2 regions of the Paenibacillus sp. FSL H8-0168 genome follow, and region 2 is predicted to be linked to the other one. Evidence: predicted binding sites of a transcription regulator. Region 2 holds the regulator's gene; the other holds the start of a gene.
What was found. The regulator NrdR, encoded in region 2, represses ribonucleotide reductase genes. The targets are predictions, from matches to a motif close to AACACNATATATNGTGTT.
Positions count from the first base shown of each region.

Region 1 (11,360 bases), 150 kb from region 2:
TCATAGATTAAAAAGGTAAGCAATACAGGATAAAATGTGTTGAACACACCGGCTAAAATGAGCCATATCCCAATCATCCCGCAAGCATACATGAGTATATGTACATCACTGTATCTGGCGCCTAGCTTTCGAACTAGATAACTTCCCAAAGTCATACATAGTGAATAGCCTGCCTTGATAAACCCCATAATCCAAATTCCTTGTTCGGAAAGGCCAACCAGACGTGGCTGTTGAAATGTATTCCCCGCTGAGTTCGAAAAGCTGATAAATAAACCAATCATAAACACAATCCAGATAGACTTATTTTCAAAACCAATACGCACACTTTCTCCGATAATCGTTTTAATGCGAGTAGTAGACGTCTTTCGATGAGCAACATTCTCCTCATCCATATAAAAGGAGCATAGAAAAATGCATACAATAATAGATAAAATACTGACCGCCCATGGAAGTGAATAGTTATAGGTTGCGAGAAAGGCCCCCAACAGACCACAAATAAATCCCGAAATGTACTGTATACTGTTAGAGGTTGTAAAAAGAACTTCCATGGGCTTATCACTATTTTCCACAACCCATGATTCCAACGAACCTGACTGTAAACATATAGCCAGACCCCCAAAAACTTGCGCAAACACAAGCACCCCGATATGATCTGTCCAAACGAACAACACACTATAGACTAGAAAACAACAAAGTCCCAAAATAACAGAAATTTTTCTTCCATACTTATCTGCAATCGCCCCTGTGGGTATCTCAAACAAAAAAATACTTACAAAGAATACAACTAGTAAGAAGTTTGCACTCTGCAAAGAAAGTCCTTTAGCTAATAGAAAAAGGATGAGCGTAGTCCCAGTGATTTCACTCATAAAAAATTGAAGAAAGCTGACGGAGTAAAATAGCTTATGAGGTTGCACTCTCAGGATTCCGTCGCTTGCTCTGCAGCCTCATATTCACTTCGCAAAATCCCCATCTGAATAATGTCATAGTATTGCCCTTCCCTGAATAGCTTTTCCCGTAGCCGCCCTTCTTCCTTGAAGCCGCAGGCCAGATAGCAACGGTGTGCACGTTCATTGAACGCATAGACCTCCAGCTCCAGCCGATGCAGGTTCAGTGAATGAAATGCAAATTTTTGTAACAGTCGGATCGCTTCCCGTCCATAACCTTTGCCCAGGTCACCGTCACGCCCGATCACAATACCAAGGGTAGCGTGCCGATTCACCCAGTTGATTTTAAATAAATCCAGTTGTCCGATATAGTCCAGTGTGTCTTTATGCGCAATGACAAAACCTTTGATCTCGGAGTTGCCGTCAATCATCATTTGTACAAAAGACTCACTATTAGTCTGTGAATGCGGATAGACAAACACGTCGCTTAACCCGTGTGTGATTTCCGGGTCATTGACCCATTTTCGGATATTCGGTATATCTTCTTGACGGTATTCTCTCAATACAATTTGTTTTCCAATGATATGTGGCATCGTCATTTTCCTCTCAGTATGTATTTTGTTCGGGTAGTACTCTAGTTTTCCGGTCAACCTTTATGCTTCCATTACTCTTACAAACTCCAGAAAACGTGTACCTTTATAATGAAGCTCCCCACGATCTCCGATCACAATCATACCAAAATCCGTATCCTTCACCTCCAGCTCCATACGCTCACCCCCGTCAAACTCAAAGGTGATATAATAATATGTCGAAGCTGAAAAATCGCCTGATCCCCCGCGCACTCTCGTCCGTTTATCCACAACCTTACATGAACGTTTTACCCGTTCGGCTGCTTGATTGGACAGGCCCGCTCCTATCGTTTTGACAATTCCCATAATGATTACAAAAACAATAAGTCCAAATACGATAAAAAAGATTGTATCAAACGATTGAAATTCCATAAAATCACTTCCCATTTGCTTCATCCTTTCTACAGTAAAATGTAAATTTTCCATTCTATTGCCCATTGACAAATCGTACATCTTCACCCTCAAAAACTCCAATACTTTTTTAACATACTTACGAAAAAAAAGTTCTTTCGCTCTTTTCCGCACCCCGCTTGGACTTATACCCGATCTGGGTCCTCTGATCCCTTCTAGACCGATTGACAAAACTATATATAGATATAAAATAGAGAATGTACTCTAAATATAGTGTAAAAAACGTATTTATGCCCGATATCTTGAAGATACAGGTATGAAAATACATGTAAATATAGAGTCAAAATCTTAAATGGCGCAGCCAGCAAGGGATTCCATCTATAATAGATCCTAGGCAATGCGTTTTCTTTTTTCGTTAATTGTTTAAGGAGGTTGCATACCATGCTGATTGCATATGATTCGAAGACCGGCAATGTAAAAAGATTTATAAACAAGCTCAAGCTTCCAGCGGTTCAGATCGAGGAGCAAATGACTATAGAAGAACCTTACGTACTTATTACATATACAACTGGGTTTGGGCAGATACCTGAGAGGGTGTCTTCCTTTTTAAAAAAGAATGCTCAAAACCTTGTTGGTGTAGCTGCAAGCGGCAACCGTAACTGGGGTGAGAAATTTGCCAAAAGTGCGGATTTGATTGCCGATCATTATAATGTCCCCGTGATTAGTAAATTTGAATTATCTGGAACGTTCGGAGATGTAGAGCGTTTTAAACAGGAGGTGAGCCGAGTTGCGGCATATTGAATTGAACAACATGTTGATGAAACGCGATACAGACGGCTTTTTCCAATTGGAAAAAGACCAAGAGGCTGTAGCAGAGTTTATGAAGGAAGTTCAGGAACGGAGTTTGAAGTTTGCTGACACAGCCGCTCAAGTGCTGTATATGATTGAGAATGATTATTACGAAAATTTCTATAACAGCTACACGGCTGACGAAATTAATGATATTTTCCATATCACTCATAGCTATAATTTTAAATTTCCTTCCTATATGGCAGCATCCAAGTTTTACACCGACTATGCAATGAAGAGTAACGACCGGAAAGTCTATCTGGAACATTACCCTGACCGGGTTGCTGCTGTCGCGCTGCATTTAGGACGCGGTAACGCCGATAAGGCACGCCTGTTGTCCCGCTCGATGATGGAGCAACGCCTCCAGCCAGCAACACCAACCTTCCTGAATGCAGGCAAAAGCCGCCGTGGGGAATTGGTATCCTGCTTCCTGCTCGAAATGGACGACTCCCTGAACTCAATTAACTATGTGCTGAACACCTGCATGCAGTTGTCCAAAATCGGGGGCGGTGTTGCGGTCAACCTGTCGAAACTGCGGGCACGCGGCGAAGCGATTAAAGGCGTAGAAGGCGCAGCAAAAGGCATTATGCCTGTGCTGAAGCTGATGGAAGACGGTTTCTCCTATGCGGATCAAATGGGGCAACGTAAAGGCTCTGGGGCAGCCTATTACAACATTTTCGGATGGGACGTGCTTGAGTTCCTGGATAGCAAAAAGATCAATGCTGACGAAAGAGTACGTCTCAAGACCCTTTCTATTGGATTGCTGGTGCCAAACCGCTTTTACAAGCTGGCTCAAGATAATGAACCGCTGCATGTATTTGCTCCTTACAGTGTGTTCAAAGCCTATGGAACGCATCTGGACGACATGGATTTGGATGAAATGTACGACACGCTGCTCGCTGACGATCGGGTGAAGAAAAAAATAGCGATGAGCGCACGTGACATGCTGACGAAAATTGCCATGATTCAGTTGGAGTCTGGTTATCCATATATCATGAACAAAAGTAACGCGAACCAGGCACATGCTCTTAAAAACGTGGGTCAAGTCAAGATGTCGAACCTATGCACGGAAATCTTCCAGTTGCAGGAAACTTCCGAAATTACAGATTACGGCCAACAGGATACCATCCGCCGGGACGTGAGCTGTAATCTAGCTTCTCTGAACATTGTAAATGTGATGGAACATGGAAAAATCCGCGAATCCGTTCACGAGGGTATGATTGCTCTCACCTCGGTCAGCGATATGACCCAAGTAGCTAATGCACCGGGTGTTGCGAAAGCAAACCGTGAAATGCACTCCGTCGGACTGGGTGTTATGAACCTGCACGGCTATCTTGCCAAGAACAAAATTGCGTATGAAAGCAATGAAGCGAAGGACTTTGTCCGTACCTTCTTCATGACGATGAACTATCATTCCATCGAAAAAAGTATGGAAATCGCGAAAGCAGCTGGACAAAGCTTTTATGGATTTGAGGAATCGGATTATGCGACAGGCGTATATTTTGACCGATACCTGAACACAGATTATCGTCCAACAACTGCACGTGTACAAGAGTTGTTCAAAGACATCTATGTTCCGACTTCAGCGGACTGGGACAAATTAAAAGCAGATGTGATGAAAAATGGTCTGTACCACGCCTATCGGATGGCGATTGCGCCGACTGCTAGCATTTCGTACATTCAAAATGCAACATCCAGCGTCATGCCGATTGTTGAGCAGATTGAAACCCGTACCTATGCCAATTCGACGACCTACTATCCAATGCCTTATTTGCAAAAGGATAACGTGTTCTTCTATAAATCTGCTTATCAAATGGACCAGTTCAAAGTGCTTGATCTGATTGCAGAAATCCAGCCACACGTGGACCAAGGAATTTCGACCGTGCTTCATGTGAACAGTGACGTGACTACGCGTCAGTTAGCACGTTGCTATCTGTACGCTGCACACAAAGGACTTAAATCGTTATACTACACACGCACCAAAAAGCTGTCTGTGGAAGAGTGCCTCACCTGCTCCATCTAAAGTATAAGGTAACAAGCTGTAGTATAAAAATTAGATTTTGAATAGATATAGATGCTTTGCATTAGAAGCTGTATCCAGCGTGTGGTTCAGACCTTTACGGGACTGGACAGACCCTCGCGGATACAGCTTCCGTATGTCAAGCATACGATGATTCGCCTGCACTATTTCAATGTGTGTTTCCAGGGAATCTCGCAAGCTGAAGGGAGAATGCTAACAATGACAGGTATACAAGCTGTAAACTGGAATCGCTCGGACGATGATTTTACACTGATGTTCTGGAACCAGAACATTATGCAATTTTGGACGGATGATGAAATCCCGTTGTCTGACGATAAAATGTCCTGGGTAACCCTCAGTGATATCGAAAAAGAAGCCTACATGAAGGTGCTGGGCGGATTGACGCTACTGGATACCATTCAAGGCGGCGTGGGTATGCCGCAAATTATGGAGCATGTGGACGGACTGCAACGCAAAGCCGTACTAAGCTTTATGGCGATGATGGAACAAATTCATGCCAAGTCGTACAGTAGCATCTTTACAACGCTAGCTTCCACGGAAGAAATTGACGGTGTATTCCGCTGGGTGGAAGAAAATCCACATCTCCAAACCAAGGCAGAAACCATTCGTCAGTATTATATGAATATCCATACACCGAAAGACCTGTATCTCGCGATGGCAGCGTCGGTGCTGTTAGAAAGCTATTTATTTTATAGCGGCTTCTTCTACCCTCTTTATCTGGCGGGCCAGGGTAAGTTGACATGCAGTGGAGAAATTATCGATTTGATCCTACGGGACGAAAGTATTCACGGTGTGTACGTAGGTGTACTGGCACAGGAGATATATGCAGAATTGGATGAGGAAGAACAACGCGATCTCTACCAGACGCTGGTAGGCTTGCTGCGCTACTTGCATAATAATGAAGAACAGTATACCGAGCAAATTTATGCCCCTATTGGACTTGTAGACGATGTGAAAGTCTTTTTGCGCTACAACGCCAACAAGGCCATGATGAACCTGGGCTTTGATCCACTTTTTGAAGAAGAAGAAGTCAATCCCATTGTATTCAACGGCATCAGCACCCACACCAAGCAGCACGATTTCTTTTCTAAAAAAGGAAACGGCTATGTGCGGGCGATGAATGTAGAGCCGCTGACAGATGATGATTTTAATTTTGGCGTCTAAGTACAAATACGTGAAATTAATTTAGCAAGGTGATACTATGAAGAGCCGTCCGCATGCGGATGGCTCAGACTGTAAACAAAGTAGATAGTTTACATATTTTAGGATTTTGCAAAATTCGATTCCAGTCGCTCCGAAGTGCAAGATATAGACGAACTAAACCATTTCGATCTATATCTTGTTCATTGGAAGTCGCTTATGGGATTTTTGCAAAATCCTTATTTACTTGCGTTCGCTTATATAAAACTGGTATTGCCGCTGCTATAAGGATTATACCCATAAAAGCGGGTGCGGCATGACCAAGTGATACATAGATTTGACCTCCAATGATAGGCCCCATCATTCTTGCTAAAGCCTGAATAGATTGACTACCTCCTTGAATCCTTCCTTGTTCACTAGAATCAACAGACTTGGAGAGCATCCCATTGAATGAAGGCCCAAAGACCGAATCACCAAAACCAAATATAAACATTCCAACGATAAAAAGAGGATAGAATGAGAACAAAGCCGATGCTGCAATAAGACTATAGCCTATAATCTCCGAAACCATTCCAAGAATGGCTATCTGTTTATCACTAAGTTTTCTCAAAAGCTTTGGCATGATGAAACCTTGTGAGATAATGTCTTGGACACCCATAATTGAGAACATAAGTCCGATTAGTGTAGGCTTCCAACTAAAAGTATCCATTGTAAATTGTGAAAAAACGGCCTGTAAAGATCCGTTGGGTATCCAAAGTAAGAACGCTGAGATAAGTAGCCTGTTTAAGTTTTTCATGGAAAGCAGGTTTGCAAGCTGTATGAACGGATTAAGTCTTACAAAAGTAATTTCTTTCAGTCTATGTTTCTTGTCAAGGCTCTCAGGCATAAAAAAGAACCCATATATAACATTCACTAAAGTTATGATTGCTCCAAAATACATGGGTACAGAATAATCAAACTTGGCGAGTAATCCGCCTACAGTTGGGCCAATGACAGTGCCTGCACCTACAACCGCACTCACCCATCCAAAGTATTTAGTTCTCTGTTCTGTAGGAATGATGTCTGCAAAATAGGCGAAGATCGTGCTTATGCTCCCACCTGTTATACCCTCTATTATGCGTCCCGCAAATAGTACCCATAGAGCTCCTCCTATGCCAAAAACCAAGTACCCGAATGCGGAACCCAAAAGGCATACTAAGAGCAATGGACGACGGCCATATTTGTCACTCAGAGCTCCAAGCACGGGGGCCGCAAAAAACACGCAGAAGGCATAAACAGAAGTCAGCAGCGTGACAACGATAGCTTGTTCTCCCGGATTGCTTATATAAGGCTGTACTAAGAAAGGGACAACAGGTGCTATGATACTGAAGCCTATTCCGCAAAGAAACACAGAGATAAGACCGAATATTAAAGCGTGTTTATCTACGGTTTGTTCTGTGTTCTGTTCATTGTGTGATCTAAATTTGAACATTAAATCCTCCCCTCAAAAGCTATGTTTTTATTTCCTTGGAAGCAAAAACATCGTATCACAATTTTGCTTCCTCGGCAACAAAATAATAACAAAAAAAAGGCAGCCTGTTCTCAATAGAGCCCGGCTGCCTGTGATTTGATTTTCATTATTCAGATTTATTCCGACTTAATATCTATACCCTGTTTCTTTATTTCCGCATCCAAATGCCTATTATACTTTTCCACGAAGCTAAGCATACTATCAAATTGTTCCTCGGTTACCTGTTCAAATACGGCTTTATCTCGCTCTTGAAACTCTTTATGCAGGTCCTCATGGATTTTATAGATTACTTTCCCTTGCTCCGTAAGCCGAAAATAGATTTCTTTCTTGTTATCCGGCTTCTGGTAGCTTTCGATAATGCCTTTTTTTATGAGCTTCTTAGTTATTTTACTTATGGCACCGCTAGTCATATAAAGGGACTCCGCAAGTTTTGTCACGTTGGAATCTATATTTCTTTCAATGTATTCGATGCAATGGACTTCAGAAGACTTATAACCCTTAAGACTGTCTTCCATCTTATCCTTATTAAGCCAAACCATCTTGTTATATAAGTCCCTGAAACCCATTATGACCTGTTCTTCTTTGCTCATGGCCTGTCCTCCCACCCGTTGGTGCATTAACAACATAATATAATATATTTTCGTTTCTATTTCAACAAGCGTCTAAGCATTCAGTAAATAAACCTAATCTACTAAACGGCAAGCAGGGTAAAAAAAGATATCACTCCCCATGCTGTATGTATATTTATTCTTCAGACGAGGACATACACGCAAAAAAACGGCCAGATCGCTAAAGTAGCGGAATCGAGCCGTTTTCCATTTCTTAAGACCGAGCCTCTGTGAACATTTGAAAGGTGACACCAAACTTGTCTGTTACATTCCCATAAGCTGGACTAAAATGGGTTTCCTGCAAAGGCATTCCCACCTGTCCTCCTTGCTGTAGAGCATCAAACATTTTTTGAGCTTGCTCCACACTATCGGTTGTAATACAGATGCTCACCTGATTCCCACTGCTAAACGGTGATCCGGGAAAGGTATCAGAAAACATGAGCTCTGTCTCACCCACTTTAAGGGTAGCATGTCCCACACGTTCCTTGACCTCTGCGGGAATGGGAAAATCGGGGTTTTCCGGCATTTCCCCAAAGGTTTGAATAAAAAGCAGTTGAGCATCCAATGCCTCTTTATAAAATTCGATTGCTTCTTTTGCATTTCCATCCATCGTGATGTAAGGAATCAAACGTTTGGACATCTTCAACACAGCTCCTTTAATTCGAGGTGATTAACCCAGCATTTCTCCTGTATTATATACAAAACTTGTCAAGAAAAACAAATCTGTATGCTTAGCTTTAATGCACTTGAACGCCAAGCTGCTTTAGCTCCTTTATCGCTTCCGTAACGTTACGCTGTGGATGAAGCGCAGAGATCATCTGTGCAGTGATCGGAACGCCGTTGAAAATCTGGCTTACCACTCCTAGAGAAATCGGCAACTCATAGTAACTTTCAGCCCAATCCTGATATTCCTCCGGTGTAACTATAATTTTCCCCAGCAAAAAGGATGAGCCATCGTCATATCCCTCAGGAAAGTTCGTGTTGCCCATACTCCACTCCTTATCTCCCGCTTCCCTCCACATACAAAAGGTAACGTCCTCCTTCTCCAGTGCTTCATCTTCCAAAAGCTCCATCATATCATCAGGCACACCGTCGTACATGCCCGGCCAGACCTCATATTCGTCTCTCGCATGAGGACTTACAGGGGATTCGTGGTCAAAACCCTTTAACAGCACACCTCCACACGTCCATAGCATATGAATCGTATCTCCAGCGCCGTTGTTCACCTCACCTAGGCACACATCACCAGACCATTCAGACTGCATACGATACGTGCGTAACCAATCTTCTGGAGACAATATAATGTCCAGCGCTGACAGCAGCAGCATTCTGTCTTTTAAGCCATTCGGCGTTACCTGTGCATCAAGCATCATATTCTTCATCATACCTCCACCTTGTCCATGCGTACTAAAATTCCATTTGTCTCTGCTTTTGTCTTTCAAGCTTTGCTTGCTCAACTATCTGCCGAATGAAAGGTCCCTTGGCTTCGGTATACGCTGCACGGTCATGTTTGAATTGATGCGCCAAATCTTTTTTTAAAGTCTCATACGCTCGCAGGCTCTCAGGATGCGCTTTCAAGTAATCTCTGAACAATAAATGGTTTTCCCAATGTTCTCCTTTATACTTGTAAATATGCAAGTGATGAGTCCCAGCTCCCCATTCTCCACGGCGAAAAAAAGCCCTCTCTGGAAAATCAGGCTTATGTACATATTCATATTGAAACCCTTGTAGACGCTCTCGATGTTCGGATTGAAGACTTGCCAACTCTTCCACCCCAACCATAATATCAATAATAGGCTTGGCTCCCAGATTAGGAACGGACGTACTACCGATATGCTCTATGCCAACACATACATCTCTGAGAGCCTCTACAATTTTCCCTTGCTCTCGCGTATACTCTTCAGCCCACTGCGGGTCATACTTGGATATTTCCACCTGTGAGGACATACTGAACACACCTCCGCTAGCTTTCTAAAAAATGCCTTCTAATCGTGCTTGGCACAAATCAGAAGGCATTCTCTTGTTCAAATTAAAAATCATTCAGCAACTCCGGCCTTATCATTCGGCTTCTCAATCACGATCAGACAGGTGCTGTCTGGCAAAGGAACCCGCTGGCCCTGCTCATCCATGAATTCAACACGGCTGGTCAGCGCCTCGGCGTAGCCCTCCTGTAAATAGTGGCGGCTCACCCGGATAATCGCTTGAGGTCCAAGTGTGTTACGAATACACTCTTCATACTGTGACGGGGTAAAATAACCAAACTGCTCCTGCACTTCATGCACATAGGCTTCCGCCCCCCATGTATAGGTATATAGAAATTCCATCGCATCGTTTACTGGCAAAACAGCCTCATGCTCCCCCACACGCTCTATTTCAATGTGGCGGCCCGCAAAATCTTGCGCATACCGCATCAGCCATTCCATTCCATCCGGCTCCAAGAATCGAATTCGTCTGCGCTGCTCTACTGGTTCGGTCATAATACCGTCACGAATGATGATACGCCCGCCGGGTGCAAGCACACAATAGGCACTCTGCAAAGCAGCCTCCACCGTTTGCGGATTGAACCGAATTCCATCTCGTTCGATGTAGGAATAGAGCTCGTGAAGAATCGAAGAGAATATAACCGTGTCCATACTCCCCGTTTCCACATATTCCTCCAACCGAAGCGCATCTCCTTTGATGACATCCCAACGATGGCGCTCCAATTGCTTTTTACGTTTAAGTGCCTCAATGACATTCACAGAAATATCAAGACCTAATGGCTTCGCATCTGGTCTTTCCTGTTCGATCAGATCCAGCAGCACGCCCCCGCCGGGTCCAATATCCAGTATACGGGTTCCAGTCACATAATCCAAAATGACCCTTTTGTAATCTACGGTCTGGTTCATATCTGTAAGATACGTTTCCTCATTGTGAAAGCGATCATAAGCATCACGCCGTAATCCGAACAGATCGAACAGCAGCAGGACTGCTTTGTCATACAGAGGCGTTTTTTCTGCTTCAATACAAAAATCGATTAGTTTCTCAGCCGCAGATGAAAATACAAAATTAAAAAATACAGTACTCGGCAGCTCCTCTTTATGCTCCACGATCACACTTAAGTGAGGATTATGCTTCCGTTTTCCTTTTGAGATGTCCTGCCAAGACAGTGCACTTAAATATTTTTCTATCATTCGTTTTTTATATACGTTAATTTTCTTGACACCACGATAGTCATAATACATCGTATTCATGAGCGATTCGAAACTGATATGGCGAACGGTTGCAGGCTGTTCCTGCCCTGTGCCATCCCTCAATGTGAGTAAAAATACCTTTACCAGTTCTTGAAGTGAAAAATCCTGCAAAGCT
Region 1 is NZ_CP151948.1:2,094,274-2,105,633, reverse strand. It holds gene MHI21_RS09955 (MFS transporter) at 1-914, opposite strand, end outside; gene MHI21_RS09950 (GNAT family protein) at 917-1,477, opposite strand; gene MHI21_RS09945 (DUF2500 domain-containing protein) at 1,538-1,900, opposite strand; gene nrdI (class Ib ribonucleoside-diphosphate reductase assembly flavoprotein NrdI) at 2,306-2,665, shown strand; gene nrdE (class 1b ribonucleoside-diphosphate reductase subunit alpha) at 2,652-4,736, shown strand; gene nrdF (class 1b ribonucleoside-diphosphate reductase subunit beta) at 4,953-5,918, shown strand; gene MHI21_RS09925 (MFS transporter) at 6,112-7,365, opposite strand; gene MHI21_RS09920 (MarR family transcriptional regulator) at 7,521-7,994, opposite strand; gene MHI21_RS09915 (VOC family protein) at 8,227-8,652, opposite strand; gene MHI21_RS09910 (hypothetical protein) at 8,750-9,397, opposite strand; gene MHI21_RS09905 (GrpB family protein) at 9,420-9,959, opposite strand; gene MHI21_RS09900 (class I SAM-dependent methyltransferase) at 10,049-11,360, opposite strand, start outside.
Region 1: nrdI (class Ib ribonucleoside-diphosphate reductase assembly flavoprotein NrdI) is a predicted target of NrdR. The motif match lies at 2,125-2,142, and genes of this name have one in related genera.

Region 2 (11,360 bases):
AAGCAGTATGATGAGCATCATCCAGGTTAATTTTGTTGCCAGCTTCATTATTTGAACCACCAATCCTGACTCTAATAAATTTTTGTGACCATCCGTTTTCACTGCTACGATTATAGCCTATCAACACTTACTATAATATGGCATTCCAGTGTCGGAATATGTCGTTTTTTGTGAGAATAGTCACTGTTTTTTGTAAACGGGGACGTTGCAGCGAACGGCCGCCATTAATGGCGCGGTGACGACTACCATAAGCGACTGAGGTGAGAGTGCCTCTGTTGAATTACGACAAAAAAACTGCTAAAACACAGAGGTTCACCCTCGTTTTTAGCAGTTTATTTTTCTATATCATGTGTTTCATCGGTAACGTATTTTGATTTTTATAGCTGTATTCAGCTTTATTTTTTGTGGGCTAATAAGAGATTAACTATCGTATCCAATTGAAGTTCCAATGAATAAGGCTCTTCCATCACAAACTCATCCTCTTTATCGCTGAATGAACCGTACATATAAACCTGTCCTTTTTTTACAGCCGGAAGTCCTTTCCATAGCTCACTATGCAGAATCTGATTAGCCCCTTCATCTTCTGAACCGTTTACAAAGATGTGATCTCCCATATACTCGGGTAAAACCTCAAGTGAAATATTTTCAAAACCTTCTTTCATGTTCAATGCCTTCTTGGTAGGTGGCAGCTTTAGCATCTGATAAATGGTCGGACTTCCGTAATTGCCGCCTTTCGCTGCCAAAACATATATCGATTTATTGGCGACTTGTACAATTGAAACCGTCTCTCCGTCCTTAACGATACCTTGAATTTTCGTTCTGGCCTCTGCAGCTTTCTTCTCGTATTCAGTAATCCACTGCTCGGCTTCTTTCTGCTTGCCAAAGATTTCACTGATTCTACGGAATCTATCCAGCGGTCCCGCTGTAGATTCGCCCTCCCAATACGGCAGGAACACGGTCGTTCCTACCTTTTGGTAGCTGTCGATGTTCTTTTCGATTGAACCGATAATTAAATCCGGTTGCAGAACGGTCAGTTCCTCTAAATCCATAGGAAAATCACCGAGATCCTTGATTCCGGCCAACTTCTCTTTGGGATATCCCGATCGATCAATCCAAGCCTCATTCAGCATATAGCTTCTAACCCCCACCGGAATAATCCCCAGCTTCAAAAGATGCCCCATATACTGATCCGATGCCACTCGTTTCGGGTTTGCAGGTACTTCCACATCGCCTTTTAATGTCTTAACCGTTCTTGTCTGTGCTTGCACTGCCGCTTGTCCATCGCTGTTGGATGATGTCGCTGTATGATTAGTCTTCGTTTGCGATCTTCCAATTGTATTCGTCGGTGCCGAGCAAGCTCCCAGCATCAAAGATAAACACAGCATAATCATCATGGCCGTTATTTTGACTCTTCCGTGCATGAATAAATCCCCTTCCGCAGATACCGATATTGATAATCAATATCAGTATAACGTGTGAAAGATGTCCGCTGAAGGGCAGATTTAAGCATCGTTTGGGGCATATCCTGATCTTGCTTCTGGGCAGGATGCTCCCGCTCCTTTTTGAATCGTACGGGAGATAGTCCCTTATATTTCTTGAAGCTGCAACTTAACGAATGGGCATCTGGATATCCCACACGCTCTGCGATCTCCTGCAAAGTGGCGTCCGTCTGTATTAGCAGTTCTGCCGCTCGATCTGCTCTTACTTGGCCCAAGTAATGAATCGGACTGGTATGTATTTTACTTTTGAACAACCTTGATAAATGTCCAGTACTGCATTCTAGCTCCTCCGCAATGGACTCAAGTGTCATAGGCCGACTAAAATGCTCACGCATATAGGCTACAGCCTGAGATACACGGTCGGGCTTAAGAGGTTCGATGCCCTACCCTACAACTGCTGCAACAACTCATATACAAATTGATGAAATAAGGCTTTAACATGCAGTTTGCCAAGTCCAGAAGCTTCACGCCATTCTTGCTCCAACAGCTTCACTTGATCGTACAGGGGGGGCGGGTAATGAGTGCGAAAGCATACTGATTCTGAAAGGGATTTGCCTTTTCCAGCTGTATGTATATATCAAAATATAAGTAAAAAAGCCCTGCAAAAGGGCTATCTTTCTTGCGATTCATTCTACTGTTGATTAGAGCTCACCTGTATGATTATGTTCCAAATCGTTTGCGGTACCCGCATTTTCGGCATAACTCTTCTACCGCTTCTCTCTTGGAGAAACCGAAGTACAGACGGTTGGCACGCTCCCCTTCCACAATGTCGGAAAAAGATTGTTCATGCACGTTACCTAAATTAATGACACCTTCTCCATCCAGACAGCAAGGGACCACCGTTCCATCCACCAATACCGCCGCCTGGCTACGGAGTGCATGGCAAAAACCTTTTCCGTCATCTTCCGGGGCACTGAGGCTCGGCCATTCAAATTCGTGGTCCTGATTCAAATAAACATTTGGTGCGATTTTGACCCCACTGCCTGGTATCACCTTTTCCTCAATCCGATAGTCCAGTCCAAACTCTTGCTCCAGTCGTTCAAGCGTTTCCCGGTTGCGCTGACGCTGCACATTAGTCAGATTATCCTGAGTCAGGTTCCAGAGACGGAACGAAATAATGACATTGTGTTTCACCGCTTCTCTTACAAACGTGAAAATATTACCCAAATATCCTTCTCGATCCACGGAGCCTTCATGCCCGTCAAAACTGTGGAGAGAGAAGTTCATCTGACGCAGCGCTGGTTGCCCAAGCAGCTTATGTCCGGTCTTCGGCAGCAAGGTACCATTGGTGGTTATATTGACCTTCAAGCCTTTCTCATGAGCACTTTCCAGCAAAAGATCAATTTTCGGATGGAGCAACGGCTCTCCTTTTACATGCAAATAGATGTAATCCGTGTGTGGTTTGACCTGATCAAGCACATTTCGAAAGACTTCCGGATCAATAAATTTCTTGACACGCTGTGTTTGAGGACAAAAACTGCATGCGAGATTGCAAATGCTCGTTATCTCAATGTATACCTTTTTAAAAGTTTTCAACATGATTTCCCCATTCTAACCTTCATCCGGAGCATCTTGTTTATGCTCACTAATCTTATGATTATAACGGGTTATCACCGACAGGTAAACTCTCCAGTCTCCCCCTTGGTGTGGGCATCAAATGCTCGAACATACGCCTATCTAAGATTTGATTTGATATTTTCTATTGACCCTAGGTCTGACCTAAGGTTTATAGTGGAGTTATTCAACTATCAGTAAGGAGTCCTGTCATTGAAAGAACACATTACGATCAGTCAGCTTGCTCAGCTCATGAATGTATCTGTACATCAACTGCGATATTTTGAAGAAAAGGGAATCCTGTATCCATCACATACAGAAGAAAATCAATATCGGATGTACGGGCTTCATGAGATTTATCAGCTTTCGCAAATTTTATTGTTACGCAAATTAAATGTCCCTGTCGGTCAGATTCAAGAATGTATGACTTCCTATGCTGCTGATGATTATAACCAGCTTTTAGAGCAATCGTTGCAGAAGGTACAAGCTGAAATAGCTAACTTGAAAATGCATGAACAGTTTATTCACAAAGTGCTAGAAGAACATGATAGCCTGACTCAGCGAAATGATGAATATCAGGTCAAACGATTAGGTCCCCGTCATTTAAAGCTATGGTTTGCATTGGAGAATGGACAAGAGCTCACTGCCGGAAACTTATTTGAACACCACCCTGCCCCACCTCGATTATTTGAAAATGACCTGCATTACTTGTCTGATGCCGGACAGGTGAAGCTTTGTTATGAAACGGTGAATGTGGCTGACTATATTCTGGAAGAAGGCAACTATCTTTATAAGCATCTTTCCGTCATTGAAGAATCTGAGATTGATTATGAAATCAAACAAATGGAACGATATGTAGCTCATCACCAATATAACTGCCAAAGCAAGATTGTCCTAGTAGAAAAATCTTATCTTTCGATGTTCGGCAACAACAAGCTGCAATACGAAATTCAGGTAAAAGTAGAATAAATCTTGGAGGGCGTTACATGAGTGCAAAATCCTTTGACATTGTTGCATACCAGAAACAAGACCATGAAGCTGTTTGCAGTCTTTTAGTTGAATCGTTTAAAGCAAAATTTCAATCTCTTGTTACACTGGAGGATCAAGCTATACAGCAGTTGTTAATGAAGGTTTGGGTTCAAAATCCTTATTCTACATCTATGAAACAATTTGTAGCCAAAGAGAACGAAGAGGTTGTTGGTGTTCTTTCCCTCAAATGGAAGGCCCCCTCCTCTTCACTTCCTGAAACAAACCCCATTTCTTTGGCTCCGCTCATAAAACAGTTTGGTTGCTTTAATATATTTAAATTTTTGACAGGTATGCATGCGCTGGAGTATCCCCCCGCTGCAGATGAGTGTTACATTGATCATCTGGCAATTCGTTCAAGTCATCGTAACCAGGGAATAGGACGCCGTCTTCTAGCTTTCGCACAGCAATTTACGGTTGAATCTGGTTTTCATGCATTGACGCTCCATGTAGCGCATAAGAACCAAGGGGCTATCCGTTTGTATCACAAACTGGCGTTTGAAGTAGAACAATCCAAGTATAATGGGTTACGGCATTTTTGGTTCAAGGAGCCTGTATGGCATCTGATGAGTTGGAAAGAGAACCTGCATTCGAGGAGAGAACACTATTGAAAAAAACATTCAAGCTTACTTTGGGTATTGCGGCAGCTCTAGCTGTTGCCTTGATACTCATTGTTCTATATCAAAATTCCTACAAGATGACAGAAGAAAAAATACAAATCACGACACCTAAAGGGCTGTTAACAGGTACATTAGCTTTGCCTAAGAACTACTCGGAAAAAGTTGGATTGGTTGTTTTTGTCCATGGGGATGGTCCTATTAATGACACATATGATGATGGATACAAACCACTGTGGGAAAAGTTCGCCTCCAAGGGGTATGCCTCCCTGTCATTGAATAAGCCCGGTATTAATAGTGCCCCTGGCAATTGGCTGGATCAAAGCATGGAGGACCGCGCACAGGAGATCCGATATGCAATAGACTGGGCGAGAACCTTGCCGATGATTGATACGCAAAAAATCGGCCTATGGGGAGCCAGTCAAGCAGGATGGGTCATTCCGAAGATCGTTAAAGAGGAACATGATATTGCATTCAGCATCCTTGTATCGCCTGCCGTGAACTGGATTTCCCAAGGACAATTTAATACCAGAAAAGAAATGGAGCAAGAAGGAGCTACTCCTCAAGAAATTCAAAAGACATTGAACTACGATCAAGAGATTCTACAGTTACTGAAAAAACATGCTTCTTATGAAGAATACCTAAGCATAGCCGATCCTGAGGATATGATCTCCAAAGAAAGATGGAGCTTTATAGGCAAAAATTTTCGGTCTGATTCCACCGAAGAATTAAGTCACTTCCATTCTCCTGTACTCTTGGTTCTGGCTGGCAAAGATATTAATGTTGATGTACAGGATACCGAGCGAGTCTACCGCCAGAAAATACCCGCAGAGCTACTGTCCGTGATTCATTTACCTGAAGCCGACCATTCCATGATGGATGAAAAAATCGCGCGTTCAAAATCTCTAACTTTTTTAACAGCCGTATTCGCCCCAAGAAAATTGGTGAATGACGAGTATCTCAAAATCCTTGCCGATTATGTCAATCAGTACTAAACAAGGATGTTCTTTTTTTCCATACTTCTTTTGAATATGCTAATGAAAACCCCTTAACTGTTCTCGGTTAGACTGGGAATAGATCTATAAACAACAAAAAACGGCATCTCTGCCGTTTTTTCTAAAGAATGGACTCTCAGGGACTCGAACCCTGGACCAATTGATTAAGAGTCAACTGCTCTACCAACTGAGCTAAGAGTCCATAATAAAAGTTTGGTGGAGCCTAGGGGGATCGAACCCCTGACCTCATCGCTGCCAGCGATGCGCTCTCCCAGCTGAGCTAAGGCCCCATCGTAAGTAAGTTAATCAACGTTTCAAGCGACTTCTATATCATATAAAATTTTCATTCCTGTGTCAATACTTTTATAAAAAAATATAATCATCTTCCCACTTTGTCCCAAGAAAGATACAGTCAGCGATCAGTCGCTGGCTGTATCTTTAGATAATAGTGTTTTCAGTTCCTTCATAAACATATTGATGTCTTTAAACTGACGATAGACGGACGCAAAACGTACGTAGGCGACTTCATCCACTGGGTAAAGCTGTTCCATGACCAGCTCACCGATCTGCTGGCTATCCACTTCTGTGGCTGCTGTGTTGCGGATAGCGTTCTCTACCTGGGATACGATCATATCCAGTTGCTCGACGGATACTGGGCGCTTCTCGCAGGCCCGAATGAGACCGCGCAGCATTTTATCACGACTAAACTCTTCACGGCTGCCGTCTTTTTTGATGACCATGAGCGGGGTTTCCTCCACCATTTCAAAGGTGGTAAAACGCCTGGCACACTGTTCACATTCACGGCGGCGACGGATGGACTTATTATCATTCGCAGGTCGCGAATCCAACACTTTCGTGCCATTGTAGGCACAATACGGACACTTCATAATCTCACCGCTTTCTTTTTCCAATAAATTCCCGAAGATTTTTAGTAATAATTTTGTCGAAACGGATCATAATATGTTTACCACATCGCGAGGAGGTGAACAACAATGGCACAAGGAAACAATGGCAACTCCAACAATCTGGTAGTCAGCAGATCCTCCGGCGCTCTGGAGCAAATGAAATATGAAATCGCTCAAGAGCTGGGTATCAGCATTCCTCAAGATGGATACCAAGGTAACATGACTTCCTATGAGAATGGTTCGATCGGGGGCTACATCACAAAACGCCTCGTAACGATCGCCGAACAACAATTGGCAGGTCAATACCAATAATCGCGGTAATAATGTAGAAATAACAAGATAAAGTGTATGGATGGGCTGCTAAAAACAGCCTGTCCTGCGCTTTTTTCATTTTAAAGCGAAAAGGCTCATCATGTCATTAACTTGCCATTTAAAAATCATTATAAATTTTCGTGTATTGCCTGTAGTAATAAATGACCCGCTGTACATAATGTCGTGTCTCACCAAAAGGGATTTGCTTAATGGACTCTTCTTTTCCATCCCACACTCCCTTATCCAGCCACTCCTGAACTTTACCCGGCCCTGCATTGTAAGCAGCTACGATTGCTACAGGATTATCCTGAAACTTCATGGATAGGTTATGCAAATACCAGGTTCCCAGCTCAATATTGGTGCCAGGCTCGTGCTTGACACTGTCCAGCGGAACCTTTTGAATCTGGGCGCTGTCCATAATCCAATTTGCCGTATTCGGCATAATCTGCATCAGGCCCAGTGCACCCTTATGCGACTGCTTGCTGGTTTTAAAATTGGTTTCTACACGGATAATAGACGCCACCAAAAATGGGTCCACTTCATACGTTTGTGAATACTGCCGAATCTCATCCTTATATTGAATTGGATAGAACCAGGACATCCAATTTGAATTAAGGAACAGAATCAGGACAAACCCGACAAACAAAGTGAGCAGGACTCTTTTCTTTCGCAAAATATTCATGCAAGTCCCTTCCGCTGCCAAAATTGATCAATTTGTCGTTTCGTCTCAGTCTGTGTTCCGCTATTATCGATAACGATATCGGCCAAGCTTTTCTTTTGTTCAATATCCATTTGTGCGGACAGCCTAAGTCCAGCTTGCTCCTCCGTCAGACCGTCTCTGAGCATCAGACGCTGGAGCTGAATATCACGTGGTACGTACACAACCATAATTTCCTCGTACAAGCTCTCCAGCCCGGACTCGTACAGTAACGGGATATCTGCCAAAACAAGCTTGTCCGGCTGTTCCCGTTCATATGCTTCCATGCGCATACGCATTTCCTCACGAATAGCAGGATGTGTAATATCGTTAAGTGCCTGCCGCTGGGCAGGGTCTCCGAATACAATCTCACCCAGTTTTTTGCGGTGCAGGGTTCCGTCATTGTTCACTATAGCTTGTCCAAAATGCTGTATGACCGCCGCCAGCACCGGATGCCCCGGAAGCATGACTTCCCGGGCAATGGCATCTGCGTCGATCAGCAGCGCACCTTTGGCGACCAAAAGAGCCGACACGGTGCTTTTTCCGGTAGCAATACCTCCGGTTAATCCGATATTCATGCTCTTTCACCTCATAACAGCTTCAATATGCCCATCATAATCAGTAATAATGCCGGCAATACACCCAGCGCCTTCATAAATCGAAATGCTGATAGAAAGAAGCCTGCCTTCATCCCTGCAATCAAAAATGTTCCACTGAATAACGTAATAGCCAGCGCAGTAGACAGTGGCTGAAAACCAAGCATAGCTGCCCCGAGTCCCGCTCCGAACGCATCGACCGATAATGCAATGCCCAGCCAAACCGCTTCGGTAGCAGATATACTGCCGGAACGGTCCATATCCGCAGCAGACGGACTTCGAAGAATCCGAATAACAAGTCCCCATTTGCGGAACTCCAGAGAAAATAGCGTTCGCTCCTGCTGCTCCACAGAAGCTTCTGCCGACAGATCTTTTCTTGAGCTAAGGAAAGACTCTGTATCATCACCCTCTATACACTTCTTCTCTCCAAGAACAGATCTGCTCACTGGATCAGTCTGTTCTGTAAGAAGCAGCCGCCGAGAGGCTTCCGCTGAATCCTCTGGCGAATCCTCTTTGCGGTGCAGAGCTTGAATCAAAGAGTAACAGCCGATACAGATCAGGATGACAGCGCCGAAAACGGTCGTATATACAGGAGACAGAACATGAGATAGTAATGCGCCCAATTGCATGGATATGCCGATCACCAAACCTGAACATATGGAGATGATAGCAATCGACAACAGTGGAATTTTCATTTTGCGCAGTCCATATGTAACACCGACTCCGAAACTATCCAAACTTAGCGCAAATGCCAGTAACAGCAGGGCTCCCCAATGATTAGCCACTCCAATTCCCTCCCATTGCGAAGGCAAGGCCTTATAACAACCGAAACCCTCCGCAGTATTGGTACTTGGAACAATATATGAGAGGGATGGGCTTGGGGTGACTGTGCCTGTTTAGCGCAAAGGCTGGCAGACCGGACAATGATGTGTGCCACGTCCGGCTACGACAGATTTTTCGATCAATGTGCCACAGTTAACGCAAGGCTTCGCGTTACGTCCATAGATTTGCAATTGATGCTGGAAGTCGCCCGTTTTACCCTGTCCATTAACGAACGATTTAATGGACGAGCCTCCAACCTGAATCGACGCACCCAGCGTGGAGACAATAGCTTCATGCAAGACATGAAATTGGCTATCCGTTAGGCTTTTGGCTGGCTGTGCTGGATGAATCCCCGCCTTAAACAACGATTCATCTACATAAATATTCCCGATGCCCACCACATATGACTGGTTTAGCAGCGCTGCCTTGATCGAAGTCGAACGAGTTCCAACAGCAGCACGCAGCATTTCCGGTGTAAAGGCCTCGTCCATCGGCTCCAAACCAAGCTTGTTCAGCGGTTTTTCCAGCAAATCCTGTCCTGCCGGAAATAAGTGCATCGTGCCAAACTGGCGCACATCCTGATAACGCAGCTCCGTACCATCTTTAAAATGAAAGATGACATGGGTATGCTTTTCCACAGGATCATGTTGCGAATATAATCCATATCGCCCTTCCATTCGAAGATGGGAAACCAGCACCAGCCCATCCAGCAAAATCCGCAGAAACTTTCCGCGTCTCTCCACCCCTGTAATCCGGTGATCGGCCAATTCCATCGCAAAAGCGTGGATATCATCGGGCCGTTGAATGATCCGCGGCAAATTAACGGTGACATGATCTATATGTTTATCAACGATAAGCTCGTTTAGCGTTCGTTTAATTGTTTCTACTTCCGGTAATTCCGGCATGATGTCTTCACCTCACCCTATATTATAACGGAAGCAGCGTCAAATTGGGACTATCTACTCATTGAAATATCTTACTTGGCCTCATACCAATTGCTGCCATAGCTTACTTCGGCTTTGAGCGGCACAGCCAGCTTTAATGCAGCTTCCATGGTAGCCGGGACAAGCTCTTTCATCGTTTCCATTTCCTCAGGCGGAACCTCGAACACAAGCTCATCATGTACTTGGAGCAGCATTCTGCTGCGAAGTTTACGTTCACGTAAGGCCTCATCCATCTGTACCATCGCCAACTTGATAATATCGGCTGCGGTACCTTGAATCGGCGTATTCATCGCTGTACGCTCAGCGAATGAACGCAGGTTGAAATTGCTGGCGTTAATCTCCGGCAAATAGCGTCTGCGTTCCAACAGCGTTTTTACGTATCCGTCCCGCTTCGCATCCTTCACAATATCATCCATGTAACGGCGAACGCCTTGGAACACATCAAAATACTGGTCGATAAAACGAGCCGCTTCCTTCCGCGTAATATTCAAATTTTGTGACAGACCATAATCACTGATCCCATAGACAATCCCAAAGTTGACTGCCTTCGCAGAACGCCGCATATTGGAGTCCACATCTTCCGCTGCTACCCCAAACACATCGGATGCGGTCTTGGTATGGATGTCCATATCGTGGACAAAGGCCTCCTTCAAACGTTCATCATCCGAAATATCAGCCAGCACCCGCAGCTCGATCTGTGAGTAGTCTGCCGCCAAAATAGACCAGCCCGGTTCGGACGGAACAAATACTTTGCGGATTTTGCGCCCCTCTTCGAGACGAATCGGAATGTTTTGCAAATTGGGAAATTGACTACTCAAGCGTCCAGTTGCTGCAACCGTCTGCCGGAAATACGTATGCACCTTACCCGTTTTCTCCGAAATTTCTTTCAGCAATCCTTCGACATACGTCGATTGGAGTTTGGCAATGGTGCGGTACTGCAAAATATTTTGCACAATATCATGATAGGGAGCCAGCTTTTCCAATACCTCCGCATCAGTCGAGTAACCCGTTTTCGTCTTTTTAATGACAGGTAAACCCAGTTTATCAAACAAAATCTCACCCAACTGCTTGGGCGAATTCAGATTGAACTCTACACCGGCAATGCTGTAGATTTCACCCACCAACGTTGCAATCTGAGCTTCAAATTCTTTCCCCAAAGCGCGCAGTTCTTCTACGTTCACCAAAATGCCCTGCTTCTCCATATCCGCCAAAATGCGGGACAACGGCATCTCCAGCTCATGAAACAGCTTGTGCATTTCCGTTTTTTCCAGTTCCGCCTGCTGTACAGGCACCAAAGCTTCAATCACCGCTGCCTTACGCGCCACATGATCGGACAGTACATCCACGTCAGGGACTTTATATTTAGCTCCTTTACCGAACACTTCTTCGTCTG
Region 2 is NZ_CP151948.1:1,939,858-1,951,217, reverse strand. It holds gene MHI21_RS09165 (methyl-accepting chemotaxis protein) at 1-48, opposite strand, end outside; gene MHI21_RS09160 (ABC transporter substrate-binding protein) at 396-1,421, opposite strand; gene MHI21_RS09155 (helix-turn-helix domain-containing protein) at 1,400-1,834, opposite strand; gene MHI21_RS09150 (radical SAM/SPASM domain-containing protein) at 2,160-3,038, opposite strand; gene MHI21_RS09145 (MerR family transcriptional regulator) at 3,267-4,022, shown strand; gene MHI21_RS09140 (N-acetyltransferase) at 4,040-4,690, shown strand; gene MHI21_RS09135 (CocE/NonD family hydrolase) at 4,687-5,691, shown strand; tRNA gene MHI21_RS09130 (tRNA-Lys) at 5,821-5,893, opposite strand; tRNA gene MHI21_RS09125 (tRNA-Ala) at 5,906-5,981, opposite strand; gene nrdR (transcriptional regulator NrdR) at 6,111-6,578, opposite strand; gene MHI21_RS09115 (alpha/beta-type small acid-soluble spore protein) at 6,684-6,908, shown strand; gene MHI21_RS09110 (lytic transglycosylase domain-containing protein) at 7,027-7,590, opposite strand; gene coaE (dephospho-CoA kinase) at 7,587-8,183, opposite strand; gene MHI21_RS09100 (MntP/YtaF family protein) at 8,195-8,986, opposite strand; gene mutM (DNA-formamidopyrimidine glycosylase) at 9,098-9,928, opposite strand; gene polA (DNA polymerase I) at 10,000-11,360, opposite strand, start outside.